One region of the Methylobacterium sp. ME121 genome, then DNA from elsewhere that is predicted to be linked to it. Evidence: predicted binding sites of a transcription regulator. Region 1 holds the regulator's gene; each other region holds the start of a gene.
What was found. Region 1 encodes LexA, which represses DNA repair genes until DNA is damaged. Its sites were predicted from a motif close to TGTTCNNNNTGTGTTCNG; they were not measured.
Positions count from the first base shown of each region.

Region 2: the regulator LexA is predicted to act here: its motif matches at 3,122-3,139, upstream of dinB (DNA polymerase IV).
Region 3: the regulator LexA is predicted to act here: its motif matches at 4,117-4,134, upstream of uvrA (excinuclease ABC subunit UvrA).

Region 1 covers NZ_BBUX01000010.1:46,152-52,557, reverse strand. The annotation lists partial or broken gene ME121_RS09630 (ComEC/Rec2 family competence protein) at 1-1,106, shown strand, start outside; gene lexA (transcriptional repressor LexA) at 1,100-1,828, opposite strand; gene ME121_RS09620 (hypothetical protein) at 2,078-2,527, shown strand; gene ME121_RS09615 (hypothetical protein) at 2,546-2,761, opposite strand; gene ME121_RS09610 (NRAMP family divalent metal transporter) at 2,842-4,083, shown strand; gene fae (formaldehyde-activating enzyme) at 4,146-4,685, shown strand; gene ME121_RS09600 (hypothetical protein) at 4,725-5,189, opposite strand; gene ME121_RS09595 (error-prone DNA polymerase) at 5,234-6,406, opposite strand, start outside.
Region 2 covers NZ_BBUX01000065.1:6,795-13,200, reverse strand. The annotation lists gene pabB (aminodeoxychorismate synthase component I) at 1-1,203, opposite strand, end outside; gene rimO (30S ribosomal protein S12 methylthiotransferase RimO) at 1,561-2,907, shown strand; gene dinB (DNA polymerase IV) at 3,163-4,245, shown strand; gene ME121_RS26440 (hypothetical protein) at 4,702-4,902, opposite strand; gene pncA (bifunctional nicotinamidase/pyrazinamidase) at 5,022-5,648, opposite strand; gene ME121_RS26430 (quinone oxidoreductase family protein) at 5,660-6,406, opposite strand, start outside.
Region 3 covers NZ_BBUX01000093.1:5,909-12,314, forward strand. The annotation lists gene ME121_RS29910 (transporter) at 1-323, opposite strand, end outside; gene uvrA (excinuclease ABC subunit UvrA) at 869-3,970, opposite strand; gene ME121_RS29920 (MFS transporter) at 4,398-5,576, shown strand; gene ME121_RS29925 (cupin domain-containing protein) at 5,579-6,004, opposite strand; gene ME121_RS29930 (zinc-binding alcohol dehydrogenase family protein) at 6,012-6,406, opposite strand, start outside.

The sequences.
Region 1 (6,406 bases):
TCCAGATGTCCTTCGGCGCCGTGGCCGGGCTGATCGCCTGCGCCCGGCTGATCGACGGGCGGCTGTTCGTGCGCCCCGGGGCCGGGCGGATCGGCCGCCTCGTCGGCACCGGCCTCTCGGCGATCACCGGGACCCTGGCCACGACCCTTGTGGCGCAGGTCGCGACCGCGCCCTTCGCCACCTACCACTTCCAGACGGTTCAGCCCTTCGGCCTCGTCGGCAACGCCCTGACCCTGCCGCTCGTCTCCCTGGCGGTGATGCCCGCCGCGGTAATCGGCTGCCTCGCCTATCCCTTCGCCCTCGACCGGCCGGTCTGGTGGCTGATGGGGCAGGCGGTGGCCGGCATGCTGGCGATCTCGGACTGGATCGCCGGGTTCGAGCGGGCGAGCCTGGTGCTGCCGGCCTTCGGCGCCGCAGCGCTGACCCTGCTGACCGCGGGCCTGCTGCTGGCGACGCTGCCGGCCTCCCGCCTGCGCTGGCTCGCCGTGCCGCCGGTCCTGCTCGGCCTCGTCCTCGCGGCCCGGCCCGACCGCTACGACCTCTACGTCGACCGGCAGGGCGCGGGAGCGGCGGTGCGGGGTCCGGACGGGCGGCTCGCGGCCCTCGGAAGCCCCTCCGGCTTCGTCCTCGAGCAGTGGCTGAAGGCGGACGGTGACGGGCGGCGGCCCGCGGCGCTCATCGTCCGGTCGGGCAGCGGGCGCTGCGACCGGCTCGGCTGCACCGCCCGGCTGCCGGACGGGCGGGCGGTCGCCCTCGTCCGGGACAGGCGGGCCTTCCCGGAGGATTGCGCCCGCGCCGCGGTGCTGATCACCTTCCTCGCGGCGCCGCCGACCTGCACGGGCCCCCTGGTGATCGATCGGCAAGTCCTCGCCGCCCGCGGCGCCGTGGCCCTCCGGACCGACGGCGACGGCTTCGCCGCGCGCTTCGCCCGGGACGACGGGCGCGCCGTGCCCTGGCGGCCGGCCCCGGGACGCGATCCGGGACGCGATCCGGGACCGCCGCGGCCGGTCACCGCGGAGCCGGGCGACCGCGCCGCGGAGGACGGGGCCGCCGCGCCGGGCGGAGACCTCGCTCCCGGCGACGCGCCGGCCGAGCCGCTTCAGTAGCGGCGGACGAGGCTGACGAGGCGGCCCTGGATCCGGACCCGGTCGGGCCCGAGCACGCGGGTCTCGTAGGCCGGGTTGGCGGCCTCCAGGGCGATCGAGGAGCCGCGGCGGCGCAGGCGCTTGAGCGTCGCCTCCTCGTCGTCGATCAGCGCCACGATGATGTCGCCGGTATTGGCGGTGTCCTGCTTGCGGATGACCACGAGGTCGCCGTCCAGGATCCCGGCCTCGACCATCGAGTCGCCGCGCACCTCGAGGGCGTAGTGCTCGCCGCCGGCCACGAAGTCCGGCGACAGGGTGATGGCGTGGCTCTGGTTCTGGATCGCCGAGACGGGCGTACCGGCCGCGATCCGGCCCATGACGGGGATCGAGATGGCCCGGCCGGACTCGTCGATCATCCGCGTGCTCGCCGGGGCCGGCGGCTGCTTGGACTTGCCGCCCTCGACCACGCTCGGCGTGAAGCGGCGCGGCTCGGCGGGGGTCTGGGGCGCCGGCGCGGCCTGCGTCAGGCTCTCGGGGATGCGGATCACCTCGATGGCGCGCGCCCGATTCGGCAGGCGCCGGAGAAAGCCGCGCTCCTCCAGCGCCGTGATCAGCCGGTGGATGCCGGATTTCGACTTGAGGTCGAGGGCATCCTTCATCTCGTCGAACGACGGCGGGACGCCGCATTCCTGCATCCGGCTCTGGATGAATCGCAGGAGGTCCAGCTGCTTGCGCGTGAGCATCGACGGGGGACTCGCGGCTTGGCGGACCGCCACGTGACGGTCTCCGAAACAAATCACGAACAGGTTAAACGTTCCGCAAGTGTTCCGCAAGAGCGGCACCGCCACGCTCGGCGCGCTGCGGCGCGCCCGCGGGACAAGGCGGAGAAACGCATTGACGGCGCAAGCGGAGCCGTTTCAATGCACCGCGGTGCCCCGCCGGGCAGGCGGCGGATCCGGGGCGCGGGCTGGGACCCTCTTGGAATGACGAGGATGCGACGACCCGCGGCTCTGCTGCCCCTCGGCCTCGCCGCCCTCGGCCTCGCCGGCTGCACCACCGGGTTCTCCTACATCTCGCGGAACTACGTGGCGCTCACCCCCCAGGTCGTGACGATCGGCTGCAAGGAGCCCTACGAGGTCTACGACAACCGGCAGCTGCGCCGGATGCTGATCGTCTCCAACGCCCTGCGCGAGTACACCGGCTGCAATCTGAGCGAGGTCCGGATCGATCCGGAGCCGGACGCCACCCGGGTGAAGCGCTTCCGCACCGCCGCCCGGGCCTATCTCGACGAGACCGTGCGCGAGGATTGCCGGATCACCGGCGAGACCGTGTTCGATCCGCTGAAGACCGAGTTCGCCTACGCGTGCGACGCGCCGATCGAGAAGCGCGGCACGGTGGTCCCCCGCCTGCCGGGCCGCAACCCCGGCCTCGGGGTGCGCTGACCGGCCGGCGGCGCGCCGTCAGGCGCCCGGCTTCGGGAAGGTCCGCTCAGCCGCGTCCCCGGCGGCGGCGAGCAGGGCGCGGGCGAAGGCCCGGGCCTCGGCCCGGTCGAGCACGATCGCGGCGGTCACCGGCGCGCCGCCGAGGTCGGCGAGGGCGAGTTCCAGGCGCACCCCGTCGGGCACGGCGCTCGCCTGCAGGCTCCAGCCGGAGCCCCGATCCGTGCTCTCCGCCATCTCACGCTCCTCCCGCCTGCCCCGGGAAAACGCCGCAGGCGCCCGCCGGAACCGCCCGTGCGCGGGACTGTTCCCGAGCCGTGCCCAGCGCTTCCCTGCCTCGCCTGTCCGCTTACCTCAAGGCCGCGGGCCCCGGACTCGTGGTGATGCTGGCCGATACCGATGTCGGAAGCCTCATCACGGCGGCCCAGAGCGGGGCGCGCTGGGGCTACGCGCTGCTGCTCCTGCAGATCCTGCTGGTGCCGATCCTGTACGTCGTCCAGGAGCTGACGGTGCGGCTCGGGACCGCCACCGGGCGCGGCCACGGCGCGCTGATCCGGGAGCGGTACGGGCCGGTCTGGGCCTGGATCTCGTACGGCGGCCTCGTGGTCGCCGGCCTCGGCGCCATCGTCACGGAATTCTCCGGCATCGCCGGCATCGGGGACCTGTTCGGGGTGCCGCGGCTCGTGAGCCTCGGCCTGCCGGCCTGCCTGCTCCTCGGGCTCGTCCTCACCGGGAGCTACCGGCGCGTGGAGGTCGTGGCGATCGTGGTCGGACTGTTCGAGCTGGTCTTCGTCGGGCTCGCCGCCGCGGCGCGGCCGAACGTGTCCGAGATCGTCGCCTCCTTCGGGCACATGCCGCTGGGCGACGGTCAGTTCCGGGTGCTGATCGCCGCCAATATCGGCGCGGTGATCATGCCGTGGATGATCTTCTACCAGCAGTCGGCGATCGTCGATAAGGGCCTGGGCTGGGAGCACGCGCGGCGCTCGCGGCTCGACACGCTCGTGGGCGCGGTGATCTCGCAATGCGTGATGGGCGCGATCCTCGTCGCCGCCGCCGCCACGATCGGCAAGGCCGGGCAGGGCAGCGCGAAGGGGCTGGAGACCGTCGGCGACCTCGCGGGCGCCTTCACGCCGGCCCTCGGGCCGTGGCTCGGACAGGTGGTGTTCGGGGTGGGCATCGTCGCGGCGGCCTTCGTGGCGCTCAACGTCGTGGCCCTGGCGCTGGCCTGGGGGTTCGGCGACGTGACCGGCCGGCCCCACTCCCTGGAGCAGTCCCCCCGGGAGGCGCCGGCCTTCTACGGCGCCTTCGCGCTCGCCGTCGCGGCGGGGGCGGGCGCCGTGCAGCTCGTGCCGAACCTCGTGGCGCTCAACATCGCCGTGGAGGTGATGAACGCGCTGCTCCTTCCCCTGGCGCTCGGCCTGCTGATTCTCCTGGCCACCCGGGCCCTGCCCGAGGGACAGCGCGTGGCGGGCGCCTACAAGTGGCTGGTCTACACGGTGTCGGGCCTCACCGTCGCCTTCGCGATGGTCGGCGTCCTGGACGGGGTGGGCCTGCTCTGACGCGATTGACGCAGGGCCCCCGATGATGTCTCCCGCGGGCTCCGATCAGGTGGAGTTCGAACATGCAAGAGATCTGGTTCCGCGCGGGCGAGGCCACGGTGCTGGCGGCCGAGGGCCAGTACACCGACGCCATGCCGGAGGTGCTGATCGGCTCGGTGCGCGGCCCGGTGGGTCAGGCCTTCGCGTCGATGATGGGGCAGGTCCAGGGCCACACGCGGATGTTCGTGGTGCGCGACCTCAACCAGTTGGTGCGCCCGGCCACGATGATGACCACCAAGGCCACGATCCACACGGCCGAGTACGTCGAACTCCTCGGCGGCGTGGTCCAGGCCGCCACCGGCGACGCGATCGTGGACTGCATCATCGAGGGCATCCTGCCCAAGGACGGGCTCGACGAGCTGTGCATGATCATCATGATCTGGCTCGATCCCCGCTGCGCGGAGGACGACAACCTCGACCAGAAGGACCTCTACCGGACGAACTACGAGGCGACGAAGCTCGCCATCGCCCGCGCCCTCAAGGGCGAGCCGACGGTGGACGAGCTGATCGCCAACCGGAAGACCGTGAAGCACTACGCGCTCGACGGCGTGATCGAGTACTGATCGGCCGCGCGGACCGCATCCCGCCGGCTCAGGTAAGCCTCAGCCCGGCGGGATGCGCCCCACCGAGCAGAGGGTGCGCACCGTGCTGCTGCCCGGGTCGGTGTAGCAGGAGGCCGACCAGCCGTTCTGCTGGATGAACGACTTGCGCCGCTCCGCCAGCGCGGTCCGGTAGGCGTTGGCGATGATCGGCTCGACGGTCGCGGCCGGCTCGCCGACGAGGATCTCGGAGGCCACCGACAGGTCGCGGAAGAAGGCCGCCGAGGGGGCCGGCTCGGCGGAGGTCGCCTGCACGATCGGCTCGGCCCGGCAGGTGACGTCGAACTTGATCGGGCCGGCCACGCGGATGTCGATGCTGGGGCCGGCGCGCTTGCCGACCCGGCCGCCGATCGCGCCGGCGATCTGGCGGGTGAGGTCGTCGCAGCTGTCGGCCCGGGCGGCCTCCGCCAGGAGGGGCAGGGCCGCGCAGGCGGCGAGGAGGAGGCGCGGAACGGCGAAGCTCGACATCGCCGCACTCTACGCCCGGCGCGGGGCCTGTCGAGGGGCGCGCCTCAGTGGAAATCCCGGCTGCGGTACACGCGCCGGTCCGGGGGCACGCCGAAATCCGTGTTCTCGGGCGGCAGCCTCATGCCGGCCTCGCGCAGGTCGCGTAAGGAGGCGGTGAGGTCGCGGAACCCCTCCGCCACGAGGTGGACCACCCCGTCCGCCCGCTGGATCCGGCCGCGCACGGCGAGGAACCGGGCCTGCATGGCGGCCCGGCGGTTGGCCTCGAACACCGCCTTCCAGACGATCACGTTGGCGATACCGGTCTCGTCCTCCAGGGTCAGGAAGACCACGCCCTTGGCGGTGCCCGGCCGCTGTCGGATCAGCACGAGGCCCGCCACCGTGACCCGCGCGCCCTGGGGCAGGGCCGGATCGAGATGGGCCCGGACCGGGATCGCGCCGATCCGGGCGAGCCGCCCCCGGAAGAAGGCGACCGGATGCCCCTGCAGGGACAGGCCGGTGGCGGAATAATCCTCGGCCACCGCCTCGGACGGGGCCAGGGCCGGCAGGTCCACAGCCGGCTCGTGCCGGAACAGGCCGTCATCGGCGTGCCAGGCGAAGAGCGGCAGCGGCGCGTCCAGCAGATGGGCCCGGCGCTCGCTCGGATCGGCTCGGGCGGCCTTGCGGGCCGAGGTCCCCTCCAGGGTGCGGACCATCCAGAGGGCGGCGCGCCGGTCGAGGCCGAGCGAGCGGAACGCGTCCGCCTCGGCCAGGCGCTCCAGGGCGTTGCGGGGCAGGGCGAGGGACGCCTGCAGGCCCTCGATGCTGGCGTAGCCGTTGGCGCGCAGCCGCACGAGCCGGCGCATGGCGGCCTCGGGCAGGCCGCGCACCGCGCGCAGGCCGATCCGCACGGCGTGCAAGGCCGGATTCCCGCCCGGCTCCAGGGTGCAGTCCCAGTCGCTGGCGTTGACGCAGACGCCGCGCACCTCGACGCCGTGGGCGCGGGCGTCGCGCACCAGCTGGGCCGGCTGGTAGAAGCCCATGGGCTGGGCGTTGAGGATCGCCGCCAGGAAGACGTCGGGGTGGCGGCACTTCATCCAGGCCGAGGCGTAGACGAGGAGCGCGAAGCTCGCCGCGTGGCTCTCCGGGAAGCCGTAGGTGGAGAAGCCGCGGATCTGCGCGAAGCAGCGCTCGGCGAAGTCCTTCGGGTAGCCCCGGCGGGTCATGCCGCCCACGAACTT
Region 2 (6,406 bases), on a different contig from region 1:
CCGGCCGATGGCGCCGCAGTAGAGTTCCCGCGCGTCGCCCTCGATCTCGGTGATGATGTCCATGGCGCGGATCTTCGGGGCGCCCGTGATCGAGCCGCCCGGGAAGGTCCCTTCCAGGAGGTCGAGGGCGTCGAGCCCGTCGCGGAGGTCTCCGGTCACCACCGACACCAGATGGTGGACGTTGGCGTAGGTCTCCAGCCCGCACAGGGTCGGCACGGCGACGCTGCCCGGCGCGCAGACCCGCGACAGGTCGTTGCGCAGCAGGTCGACGATCATGACGTTCTCGGCCCGCTCCTTGACGCTGGCCTGCAGCGCCTCGGCCGCCGCCCGGTCGGCCACCGGGTCGTCGAGGCGGCGGGCGGTGCCCTTGATCGGGCGCGTCTCCACGTGCCGGCCGTCGAGGCGGATGAACCGCTCCGGCGATGACGAGGCCACGGTCAGGCCCTCCTGTTCCAGGTAGGCCCCGAAGGTCGCCGGATTGGTCTCGCGCAGCCGCCGGTAGAGGGCGAACGGGTCGAAGCCGGCCGGCAGGTCGGCGACGAAGCGCTGGGCGATATTGGCCTGGTAGATGTCGCCGGCGCGGATGTATGCGCGGACTTTTTCGACAGCCTCTTCATAGCTTTGGCGGTCGAAGTTCGAGCGCCACGCGAGCGGTTGGGCCGGCCGGGCTGCGGCCGGGACCGGCGGCTCCGCGCCGCCGAGCAGGTCGGCGAAGCCGGCGAGCCGCGCCTCCGCGCGGGCCCGCCGCGCGTCCGGCGCGGTCTCCGGGAAACCCGTGGCGACCAGCCGGGCCGTGCCGGCGGCGTGGTCGACGACCAGGGCCGTGTCGTAGAGGTTCAGCGCGATGTCGTCGGTGAGCCCCGCCCGCCGGGCCGGCGCCGCCACCCGCTCCAGCGCCGCGCCGAGGTCGTAGGCCAGGTACCCGATCGCCCCGCCGGGGAACGGTTCCGGCCCGGGCTCGAGCCGGTAGGGTTCGAGGCAGGCCCGGAGCGCCGCCATCGGGCCGCCCGCCACCGGTCGCCCGTCGAGGGTCGCGCGCCCGTCGCGGTAGCGGAACCGCGCGAACGGGTCGGCGGCCACGATCGAGTGCCGCCCCAGCGGGTCGTGCCGCATGGCGCTGTCGAGGAAGGCGAGCCCGGGCAGGGCGCGCAGCCGGGCCGCCGCCGCGACGGGATCGATGAAGGGGATCTCTCGGGTCCACATGACCGGGTTCGGGGCCGTTATCCTCGGGCTGTGCGTCGTCCGCTGCCGTCGCACAGGCGATGCCGCGGGGGAAGCGGCAGTTCCACGCAGGCCCCGCCGCCTCGCGCGGGCGGGCCGTGTCCGGGGCGCAGGGCCGCGCTGTCCCGTCCTGATGTGGGGTCTGAGAAGCCCGCCGCAAAGCTTTGCTGTCATGACAGGATCCGCGTTTGGGCCCAGGCTCGCGCGCGGGGCTGGTCACCCCTGCGGCGGCCGGCCTCGCGCGGAGGCGCCGGAGCCTGTATAGGAGCGCGACCCCGAATTCCTGGTCCCGCGCGCCGGGCGGCCGATCGCCCCGCCGGACTGTCCGACCCGAATGCCATGACCGCCACGCCCGCCCCCCGCGGCCCCGCTCCCGGCGCCGCCCCGAAAATCTCGTTCGTCTCGCTGGGCTGCCCCAAGGCGCTGGTCGATTCCGAGCGGATCCTCACCCACCTTCGCGCCGAGGGTTACGAGCTGGCCCGCCGGCACGACGGCGCCGACGTGGTGATCGTCAACACCTGCGGCTTCCTCGACTCGGCCAAGGCGGAGTCGCTCTCGGCGATCGGCGAGGCCATGGCGGAGAACGGCCGGGTGATCGTCACCGGCTGCATGGGCGCGCAGCCGGAGGAGATCCGCGAGAAGTACCCCGACCTCCTGGCGGTGACCGGGCCCCAGGCCTACGAGTCGGTGGTGGCGGCCGTCCACGAGGCGGTGCCGCCGGCCCACGACCCGTTCCTCGACCTCGTGCCGCCGCAGGGGATCAAGCTCACCCCGCGCCACTACGCCTACCTGAAGATCTCGGAGGGGTGCAGCAATCGCTGCAGCTTCTGCATCATCCCGTCCCTGCGCGGGAACCTCGTCAGCCGCCCGGCCGCCGACGTGCTGCGGGAAGCGGAGAAACTGGTGAAGGCCGGCGTGAAGGAGCTGCTGGTCGTCAGCCAGGACACCAGCGCCTACGGCGTCGATATCCGCTACAGTGAGAGCCCGTGGCGCGACCGGCAGGTCCGCGCGAAGTTCTACGACCTGACCCGGGAGCTCGGCGAGCTCGGGGCCTGGGTGCGGCTGCACTACGTCTACCCCTACCCGCACGTGGACGAGGTCATCCCCCTGATGGCCGAGGGCAAGGTGCTCCCCTACCTCGACATGCCGCTCCAGCACGCGAGCCCGTCGGTGCTCAAGCGCATGCGCCGCCCCGGCAATCAGGAGCGCCAGCTCGACCGGATCCGCAGCTGGCGGCAGACCTGCCCGGATCTCGCGATCCGCTCGACCTTCATCGTCGGCTTCCCCGGCGAGACCGAGGCCGAGTTCGAGGAACTGCTGGCCTGGCTGCAGGAGGCCAAGCTCGATCGGGTCGGCTGCTTCGAGTACGAGCCGGTGGCGGGCGCCACCGCCAACGCGCTGGGCGACCCCGTGCCGCCGGCGGTGAAGGCCGAGCGCAAGCGCCGGTTCATGGAGACGCAGAACGGGATCGCGCTGCGGCTGCAGCGGGCCAAGGTCGGCAAGCGGCTGCCGGTCATCGTCGATTCCGTCGAGGGCGGGGTCGCGCGGGGCCGGTCCAAGGCCGACGCGCCGGAGATCGACGGCACCGTCCACGCCGCCTTCCGGCGCCCGGTGCGGGTCGGCGACATCGTCACCGTGAAGATCGACCGGGCCGAGGCGTACGACCTCTACGGCAGCGTCGCCTGAGGCGGCGCGCCGTGGCGACGATCCGAACCGTGCCCTCATCCTGAGGCGCCGAGCGCTGCGGAGGCCTCGGAGGAGGGCTCCAGCCGGCCGCGCGATCCCCGGAGCCCTCCTTCGAGGCTCGCTCCGCTCGCACCTCGGGATGGGGGCGTGGGTGGGATATCCCTGTTGACGCCCCGCCCGGCGCAGCTTGACCCCGCAGGGCCGCCGCGATCTTTAGAACAGAGCGGGAACCAGCGGCGGATCTCCGAGGCGGCGATGGATCCGGAGGTCGCGCTCCGAAAAATCATCCACATCGACATGGACGCGTTCTACGCCTCCGTGGAGCAGCGCGACGACCCGTCCCTGCGCGGCAAACCCCTGGCGGTGGGCGGCTCGCGGGAGCGCGGCGTGGTGGCGGCGGCGAGCTACGAGGCGCGCCGGTTCGGCGTCCGCTCGGCCATGCCGTCGGCCACCGCGCGGCGGCTGTGCCCGGACCTGCTGTTCGTGAAGCCGCGCTTCGAGGTCTACCGGGCGGTCTCGGAGGAGATCCGCGCGGTCTTCGCCCGGCACACGGCCGTCATCGAGCCGGTGGCCCTCGACGAGGCCTATCTCGACGTCACCGAGAATCTCCTGGGCCTCCCGACCGCGACGGCCGTGGCGAAGGCGATCCGGGCCGAGATCCTAGAGCGCACCGGGCTCGTGGCCTCGGCCGGGGTCTCGTACAACAAGTTCCTCGCCAAGGTGGCGTCCGACCACAGGAAGCCGAACGCCCTATTCGTCATCACCCCCGCCATGGGGCCGGACTTCGTGGCCGCGCTGCCGATCGGCCGGTTCCACGGCGTCGGCCCGGTCACCGAGGCGAAGATGAAGCGGCTCGGGATCGAGACCGGGGCGGACCTGCGCGCCTGGACGCCGGAGCGCCTGCGCGAGACCTTCGGCTCCGCGGGCGCCTACTACCACGCGGTCGCCCGCGGGATCGACGAGCGGCCGGTCCGCGCCCACCGGGTGCGCAAGTCGATCGGCGCGGAGACCACCTTCTCGGACGACACCGCCGCCTTCGAGGTCCTGGCCGCCCGGCTGGCGCCGCTGTTCGACAAGGTCTGGGCCGCGGCCGACGCCAAGGGCATGCGCGCCCGGACCGTGACCCTGAAGCTCAAGTTCTCGGATTTCGCCCAGGTCACCCGGGCGCGGTCGCTGCCCGTCCCCGTCGCCGACCGGGCAGGGCTGGAGCGGATCGGCCTCGACCTGCTGGCCGGCCTGTTCCCCCTGCGGCGCAGCGCGCGGCTGATCGGGGTGTCGCTGTCGGGCTTCGCGCAGGACGCGCCCGAGGCGCCGCTCCAGCTCGGGCTGGCCCTGTGACGGGCTCCCGCCGCCGGGCCCGCGCCGATCCCGCGATGATGCGACGCGGGATCGCGGTGCGGTCCCGCACGCCGGGCCCGCGCGGCCGCCCCACATGGGATCCGTCCGGCGCGGACCGGGATTGCCCGGGGCCCGCACGAACCGAAGGGTCCGCCCCATGTCGAAGCCCGCCTCCCCGGCCCCGTCTCTGGCTTTGTCCGCCGCGCTCCTGCTGACCGTCCCGGCGGGCGCTGCCCGCGCCGACGGCACCGCCGCCTTCGGGGCCGCCAGCGCGGCGCAGCTCCGGGGGCTACTCCGCGAGCCCCGCCCAGCTCTACGTCCCGGCGGGCGGCCCGTCCGCCGGGCTCGCGACCGGCCCGGCCCCGGCACCCCGGCGGCCGAAGCCGCCGGCCCGCGCCCGCTGACGGGGAGCGCCCGGGCCGCGCCGGCCCGGGCATCCGTCACGCGTTCAGGCTGTCACGCGTTCTTGCGCGGCCGGTGGTCGGGGTCGACGCCGCCGTCTAGCTTCGTCTCGTTGTCGACGTCGCCCTCGAAGGTCGAATCCGCCTGCAGATCCGCCGGGTCGGCGCCGCTCATCCCCTTCGAGGTGCCGATCCCGGGATTGCCCTTGAGGTCGGCGTCCGTGGGCGTGTCGGTCTTCGGGTGCTTGCCTGACATGCTGGCTCCTGACTGGCATCCCGACGGACGCCGATGCCGGGCCAACGCATCGGCGCGGGGCCGGTCTCCCGCGCGGCGTGCGGCGGTTCGCCTCCCGCCCCCGGGGCCGGTCAGCCCGCTCAGCCGATCTGCGCCGACCGGATCCGGCGCACCCCCGCCGCCTCCATGCGCGCCCAGGCCTGCGCGAGCGACCCGTCCACGTCGATCCCGCGCACCGCATCCTCCACCACGAGGACCTCGAAACCCGCGTCGCTGGCGTCGAGCGCGCTCCAGGCGACGCAGAAATCGGTGGCGAGGCCGCACACGGCGACGCGGGTGATGCCGCGCTCCCTGAGCGCCCCGGCGAGCCCGGTGCGGGTCGACCGGTCGGCCTCCAGGAAGGCCGAGTAGCTGTCGACCCGGGGATCGAGCCCCTTGCGCACCACGAGGCTCGCCCGGTCGGTGGCGAGACCCGGCGCGAAGGCGGCGCCCGGGCTGCCCTGGACGCAGTGGCGCGGCCACAGCACCTGCGGCCCGTAGGGCAGCGCCACGGTCTCGAACGGGGCCCGCCCCGGATGGGTCTCGGCGAAGGAGACGTGATCGGCCGGATGCCAGTCCTGCATCAGCACCACGTGCCGGAAGCGGTGCTGGAGGTCGTTGATCGGGCCGACCACCGCGTCGCCTTCCGGGACCGGGAGCGCCCCGCCCGGCAGGAAATCGACCTGCACGTCGACGACGAGGAGCAGGTCGGCGCTGCCGGGCGTCATGGTCGCCTGCCTCAGGGCAGCATCACGATCGAGCCGGTGGTCTCCCGGCCCGCGAGGTCGCGGTGGACCTGCTGCGCCTCGGCCAGCGGGTAGGTGGCGTTGACGGCGATCTTCACCGCGCCGTCGCCGACCACCTTGAACAGGCGGGCGGCCGCCTCCTCCAGGGTGGCGCGGTTCGACGAGAAGGTCGCGAGCGTCGGGCGCGTCACGTAGAGCGAGCCGCGCGGGGCGAGCAGGCCGAGGTCGAGCCCGGTGATCGCCCCCGAGGCCGAGCCGAAGCTCGCCAGCAGGCCGAGCGGCGCGAGGCTGTCCAGCGAGCCCATCAGGGTCGCCTGGCCGACGCCGTCGTAGACCACCGGCACGCCCTTGCCGCCGGTGATCTCGCGCACGCGCTTGGCCACGTCCTCCTCGCGGTAGAGGATGACGTGGTCGCAGCCGTTCCGCTTGGCGAGCTCCGCCTTCTCGGGGCTGCCGGCGGTGCCGATCACGGTGGCGCCGAGGTGCTTGGCCCACTGGCAGGCGATCAGGCCGACGCCGCCGGCGGCCGCCTGCCACAGGATCGTGTCGCCGGGCTTCACCGCGTAGGTCCGGTGCAGCAGGTACTCGACGGTCAGGCCCTTGAGCATCATGGCGGCGGCGGTCTTCTCGTCGACGCCGTCCGGGATCGGCACGGCCGCGGAGGCCGGGATCACCGGCTCCTCGGCGTAGCAGCCGTCCGCCACCGAACCGTAGGCGACCCGGTCGCCGGGCTTGAACTG
Region 3 (6,406 bases), on a different contig from region 1:
TCCTTGTTGCGCACGCCCGCCGGGTTGCGGGTGAAGGCGAACACGGTCGGGGGCGCCACGAGCAGCTCGACGCGGCCGCCGAACGGCACGAACGGGGTCGACCAGACCAGGACCGGGATGTTGACGGCCGTGTCGGGATCGTTCCGGCCGTCGGTGCGGCGGTAGGTGAACGTGTTGATGGCGTAGAGGCCTTCCGGCAGCGGCGCGCCGACCGCGAGGCCGACCTGCTCGCCGGGAACCGTGGTGGTCTGCGCCTGCGCGATCGTCGAGGTCATGCCGACCGTGAGCGCGACCGTGCCGGCCGCGAGCCAGTTCTTCATCATTTTCTCATTCCTTCCCAAGGTCACACGGCGTCCGTCCCGCATTCGGCACTTCCCTGCCGGTCTGCTCGCCTATCGCGGCTGCCGGCTTCGGACCTGCCGAGCGCCCCCACGGAGCCTGCCCGTCTCAACGTCTGCGACTATTCTACAGAGACCTGCGGAAAGACAGTGGAATGCTCGCCGAAACGCCACAACCAGCCGAACCGGTGCGCAAAAGCCGCATTTTTGCGGCGATGCAACACTGTCCACAGACCCTGCTCGAACGCGGGGTCCGGCAAAATATCGTTGAACGGTCAAGCTGTTGTCGGGCCGGGCGGCGGGAGAATCCGGCAAGGTCGGGGCGGCGATCGGGCAGGCGGCCGGTCCGGACGCGGCGTCCGGAATCCGGCGCCGGACCGGCCGGCAACCGGTTCGGACCGGCGCCCCGCGGCTCGAATCACCGCCCGCTCGGGCAGGTTCCGGACCGCACCCGGCAGAAACTGCCGCGCCGGGATCGGCCGGCGGGGCGGGCCAGCCGAGACGGCCGCCGAGCGGGACGGTCCGCCGCGCTACTCCGCGGCGCGACCGCGGCTCGCCGGTGAGGCGGGGCGCCGCTCCAGCACCTCGCGCAGGAACCGGCCGGTATGGCTCGCGGTCGCGCGCGCGATCGCCTCGGGCGTCCCCTGGGCCACCACCCGGCCGCCGCCGTCGCCGCCCTCGGGGCCCATGTCGATCACCCAGTCGGCGGTCTTGATCACTTCGAGGTTGTGCTCAATCACCACCACCGTGTTGCCCTGGTCGACCAGCTCGTGGAGGACCTCCATAAGCTTGGCGACGTCGTGGAAGTGCAGGCCGGTGGTCGGCTCGTCGAGGATGTAGAGCGTGCGGCCGGTGGCGCGCTTCGACAGCTCCTTGGAGAGCTTCACCCGCTGCGCCTCGCCCCCCGACAGGGTGGTGGCCTGCTGGCCGACATGGACGTAGTGCAGGCCGACCCGCTTCAGGGTCTCGAGCTTGTCGCGGATCGCCGGCACCGCCTTGAACAGCTCGGCCGCCTCCTCGACGGTGGAATCGAGCACGTCGGCGATCGACTTGCCCCGGTACTTCACCTCCAGGGTCTCGCGGTCGTAGCGCTTGCCCTTGCAGACGTCGCAGGTGACGTAGACGTCCGGCAGGAAGTGCATCTCGATCTTGATGACGCCGTCGCCCGAGCAGGCCTCGCAGCGCCCGCCCTTGACGTTGAACGAGAAGCGGCCGGGCTGGTAGCCGCGCGCCTTGGCCTCGGGCAGGCCCGCGAACCAGTCGCGGATCGGCGTGAAGGCGCCGATATAGGTCGCGGGGTTCGAGCGCGGGGTGCGCCCGATCGGCGACTGGTCGATGTCGATGACCTTGTCGAGGTGCTCCAGCCCCTCCAGCCGCCCGTAGGGCGCCGGGTGCTCCAGGGCGCCGTTCAGCTTCTTCGCCACCGCCTTGTAGAGCGTGTCGATCACCAGGGTCGACTTGCCGCCCCCGGACACGCCGGTGATGCAGGTGAAGGTGCCGAGCGGGATCTCGACATCCACGTCCTTCAGATTGTTGCCCCTTGCGCCGAACAGCCCGAGCTTGCCCTTCCGGCCCTTGCGGCGCGCGGTCGGGGTGCGCACGGACATCGCGCCGGTGAGATACTTGGCGGTGAGCGAGGCGGGATTCGCCAGCACCTCGGCGGGCGTCCCCTGCGCGATGATCTCGCCGCCGTGGATGCCGGCGCCCGGCCCGACATCGACCACGTAATCGGCCTGCAGGATCGCGTCCTCGTCGTGCTCGACCACGATCACCGAGTTGCCGAGGTCGCGCAGGCGCTTGAGCGTGCCGAGCAGCCGCTCGTTGTCGCGCTGGTGCAGGCCGATCGAGGGCTCGTCCAGCACGTAGAGCACGCCGGTCAGCCCCGAGCCGATCTGCGAGGCGAGCCGGATGCGCTGGCTCTCGCCGCCCGAGAGCGAGCCGGAGCCGCGGGCGAGCGTCAGGTATTCCAGGCCGACATCCACCAGGAAGGTCAGCCGGTCGCGGATCTCTTTCAGGATCCGGACCGCGATCTCGTTCTGCTTGGCGGTCAGCTTCTCCGGCAGCTCCGAGAACCAGCGGTGCGCCTCGCTCACCGAGAGGGCCGTGACGTCGGCGATGTCCGCCATGGCGACCTTCACGGCGAGCGCCTCGGGCTTCAGCCGCTTGCCGCCGCAGGCGGCGCAGGGCGTCTCGCTCATGAAGCGCCCGATCTCCTCCCGGACGGCGTCCGAGTCGCTCTCCTTGTAGCGGCGCTCCAGGTTCGGGATCACGCCCTCGAACGGCTTGTTGACCGTGTACTTGCGCAACCCGTCGTCGTAGGCGAAGCGGATCGACTGCTTGCCCGAGCCGTAGAGCACGATGGCGCGGGCGGTCTCCGACAGGCTCTGCCAGGGGAGGCCCGTCTTGAAGCCGAAATGCTCGGCCAGCGCCTCCAGGGTCTGGCCGTAATAGGGCGAGGTCGACTTCGCCCAGGGGCCGACCGCGCCGCGCTTCAGGCTCAGGGCCGGGTCGGAGATCACCAGCTCGGGATCGATCCGCATCTCGTGGCCGATGCCGCTGCAGGTCGGGCAGGCGCCGAACGGATTGTTGAACGAGAACAGACGCGGCTCGATCTCCGCGATGGTGAAGCCCGAGACCGGGCAGGCGAACCGCGACGAGAAGGTGATGGTCCGGGGCGCCTCGCCCTCGGGGGCGTCGGCGAACACGATCTCGGCGACGCCGTCGGCGAGCTCCAGCGCCGTCTCGAAGGATTCGGCGAGGCGCGAGCCGATATCGGCGCGGACCACGATCCGGTCGACCACCACGTCGATGTCGTGCTTGAACTTCTTGTCGAGCTTGGGCACGTCGTCGATGGCGTAGTACTCGCCGTTCACACGCAGACGCTGGAAGCCCTTCTTCTGGTACTCGGCGATTTCCTTGCGGTACTCGCCTTTCCGCCCGCGGACCACCGGCGCGAGCAGGTAGAGCCGGGTCTTCTCCGGCAGCTCCAGCACGCGGTCGACCATCTGCTGGACGGTCTGGCTCTCGATCGGCAGGCCGGTGGCCGGCGAGTAGGGGATGCCGACCCGCGCCCAGAGCAGGCGCATGTAGTCGTAGATCTCGGTGACCGTCCCCACGGTGGAGCGGGGATTCTTGGAGGTGGTCTTCTGCTCGATGGAGATGGCCGGCGACAGCCCGTCGATCTGGTCGACGTCGGGCTTCGACATCATCTCCAGGAACTGGCGAGCGTAGGCCGAGAGCGACTCGACGTAGCGGCGCTGCCCCTCGGCGTAGATCGTGTCGAAGGCGAGCGACGACTTGCCCGAGCCCGAGAGCCCGGTGAACACCACGAGCTTGTCCCGGGGGATGGTCAGGTCGACGTTCTTGAGATTGTGCTCCCGGGCGCCGCGGATCGCGATCACCCGCCGGTCCTCGACGGGGGCCGGCGCGGCGTCGAACAGGGCCTCCAGCCTGGCGTCGATGGCGGCCTCGGTCCGGGCCGCGGGCGCTTCGCCCTTCGCGCGGGCCTGTCTGGGCAGGGCCGCCTTCGTTGAGCCTGCCTTCGTCGAGGCTGCCTTGAGGGGCGCCTTGGGAGCGGCTTTGGCGGCGCCGGCGCGGCTTGCGACACGACTTCCAGCTTGGGCTTTGGCCATGAGGGCGGCGGTCTTTCGAGGCGTCGACGCGGTCAGAGTCGGATTCGCGCGCGGGCCAGCCGCCGCACCGGCCTCATGTCGAGCCCGCGGGGGCTCACGGCAAGATGCGGCCGGCGGGACGCAGGCCCGTCATGCGCCGCCCTTGCTAGAACGAAACGCGTACGTCGGCAACCGCTCGGTGAACGCGCAGCCGTCTTTGCGCGCAGCGCAAGCAATCCGGATGGCGCCACGCTGACGAGCCGCGCGCCGGGCCCCGTCGCTTGCGCGGGCGACGACGTGCAGCCAACGGCCGCGATCGGAGTCCGGCGGCCCCGAGTTCGCCGGATCTCGATTCGCCAAACCTTGGCCCACCTTCGGTGTTGCACCGCGGGAGTTGAGATCCACATCGCCCAATCCCGCCCACAGATCCAAGTCCCGACAGGCATCGATGCCAGCACTCGACCTGACCGATCCGGTCGCCATCCCGGGGGCCGACGACCGGGCCGCGGCCCGGCAGAGGCTGTCCACGCGGCTGCTGTTCCTGATCGTCGGCATCGCCAACGCCACCTGGGCGCCGCTGGTGCCGCTGGTGAAGGACCGCGCTGGCCTCGACGCGGCGGGGCTCGGCCTGCTGCTCCTCACCTTCGGCATCGGCTCGATCCTGGCGATGCCGAGCGCCGGGGTGGCGGCCGCGCGGCTCGGCTTCCGGCCGGTCCTGCTCGCCGGCACGCTGGCCCTCGGCCTCGCCCTCCCGGTGCTGGCCGCGGCCTCGGGGCTCGTGACGCTCACCCTGGGGCTGCTGCTGTTCGGGGCCGGGATGGGGGCGGTGGACTGCGTCATGAACCTGCAGGCGGTCGCGGTGGAGCGCCGGAGCGGGCACCCGATGATGTCGGGCTTCCACGGCCTCTACAGCCTCGGCTGCATCCTGGGGGCGCTGATCGCCAGCGGCCTGCTGGCGGCGGGCCTCGGCGCGGGCTGGAGCGTGCTGCTCCTGACCGCCGGCATCGCGGCCCTGTTCGCCGCCGCCTGGCCCGGCATCCTGCCGCCGGACAGGGGAGGGACGCGCGGCGGCCCCGCCTTCGCGCTGCCCCGCGGCCCGGTGCTGGTCCTGGGCCTGCTCTGCTTCGTGGTGTTCCTCACCGAGGGCTCGGCCCTCGACTGGAGCGCGGTCTTCCTGATCCAGCAGCGGGGGCTCGATCCGGCCTGGGCGGCGCTCGGCTACGCGGCCTTCTCGGTGACGATGACGGTCGGCCGGCTCGCGGGCGACCGGGTCGTGGCCCGGCTCGGGCGCCGGAGCGTGGTCGTCCTCGGCGGCCTGCTGGCGGCCGTCGGCCTCGCGCTCTCGGTCCTCGTCCCGGCCTGGGAGGCGGCACTCGCCGGCTACGCGCTGGTCGGGGCGGGCTGCGCCAACATCGTCCCGGTCCTGTTCACGGCGGCCGGCCGCCAGAGGGCGATGGCCGCGCGCGTGGCGGTGCCGGCGGTGACGACGCTGGGCTATGCCGGGGTGCTGGCGGGCCCGGCCCTGATCGGCTTCGCCGCGCAGGCGCTCGGCCTCCCCGCGGCGCTCCTGATCGTGGCGGCCCTGCTCGTCGGCGTGGCGGCGGCCGGGCGCTCCCTGCGGGTCTGACCTCAACCCTCCGCGTTGCGCGCCATGAAGCTGGCCGGCGTCCCGTCCTCCGGGTTCACGAAGATGATGTCGGTCGGCGCCCGGCGGGGCGTGTCGATCGACAGGAACACCACCGGGTCCCCGGGCTCGAGCGCCGGCATCGCGTGGACCGTGCCCTTCTCGAAGAACAGGAGCTGGCCGGGGCCGAACGCGGTCACCGCGGCGGGATCGCGCATCCAGAAGGTGCCCCGGCCCGAGAGGCAGTAGAGGTACTCGTCGCAGGTGGCGTGGTAGTGCGGCGGCGTCGGCCGGTAGACCCGGAACACCCGGGCGCTCGCGGCCTCCCGGTCGGTCAGGTAGGTGTCGACCAGGAGGGTCCCGGCGCTGTCGGGCAGCGCCGCCGCCAGTGCCGCCACGTCGAAGATCCCGGTCCCCGCCGCCTCCGTCATCGCGTGCTCACTCCGAGAAGCCTTCGAGCACGATCTTGCCCCTGGCGCGCCCGCTCTCGATCAGGCCGTGGGCGCGCCGGAGATTCGCGGCGTCGATCCGCCCGTAATGCTCTCCCAGGGTGGTGCGCAGGCGGCCCGAATCAATGAGGCGGGCGACCTCGTCGAGGAGCGCGCCCTGGGCAGCGATGTCGGCGGTGGCGAACATCGAGCGGGTGAACATGAACTCCCAGTGCAGCGACAGGCTCTTGCGCTTGAGGAGCCCGACATCGAGGCGCTCCGGATCGTCGATCAGGGCGAGGCGGCCCTGCGGGGCGATGAGCTCGACGATCGCGGCGAGGTGCGCGTCGGTGTTGGTCGTGGAGAAGACGAGGCCCGGCGCGCCGAGCCCCAGGGCCGCCACCT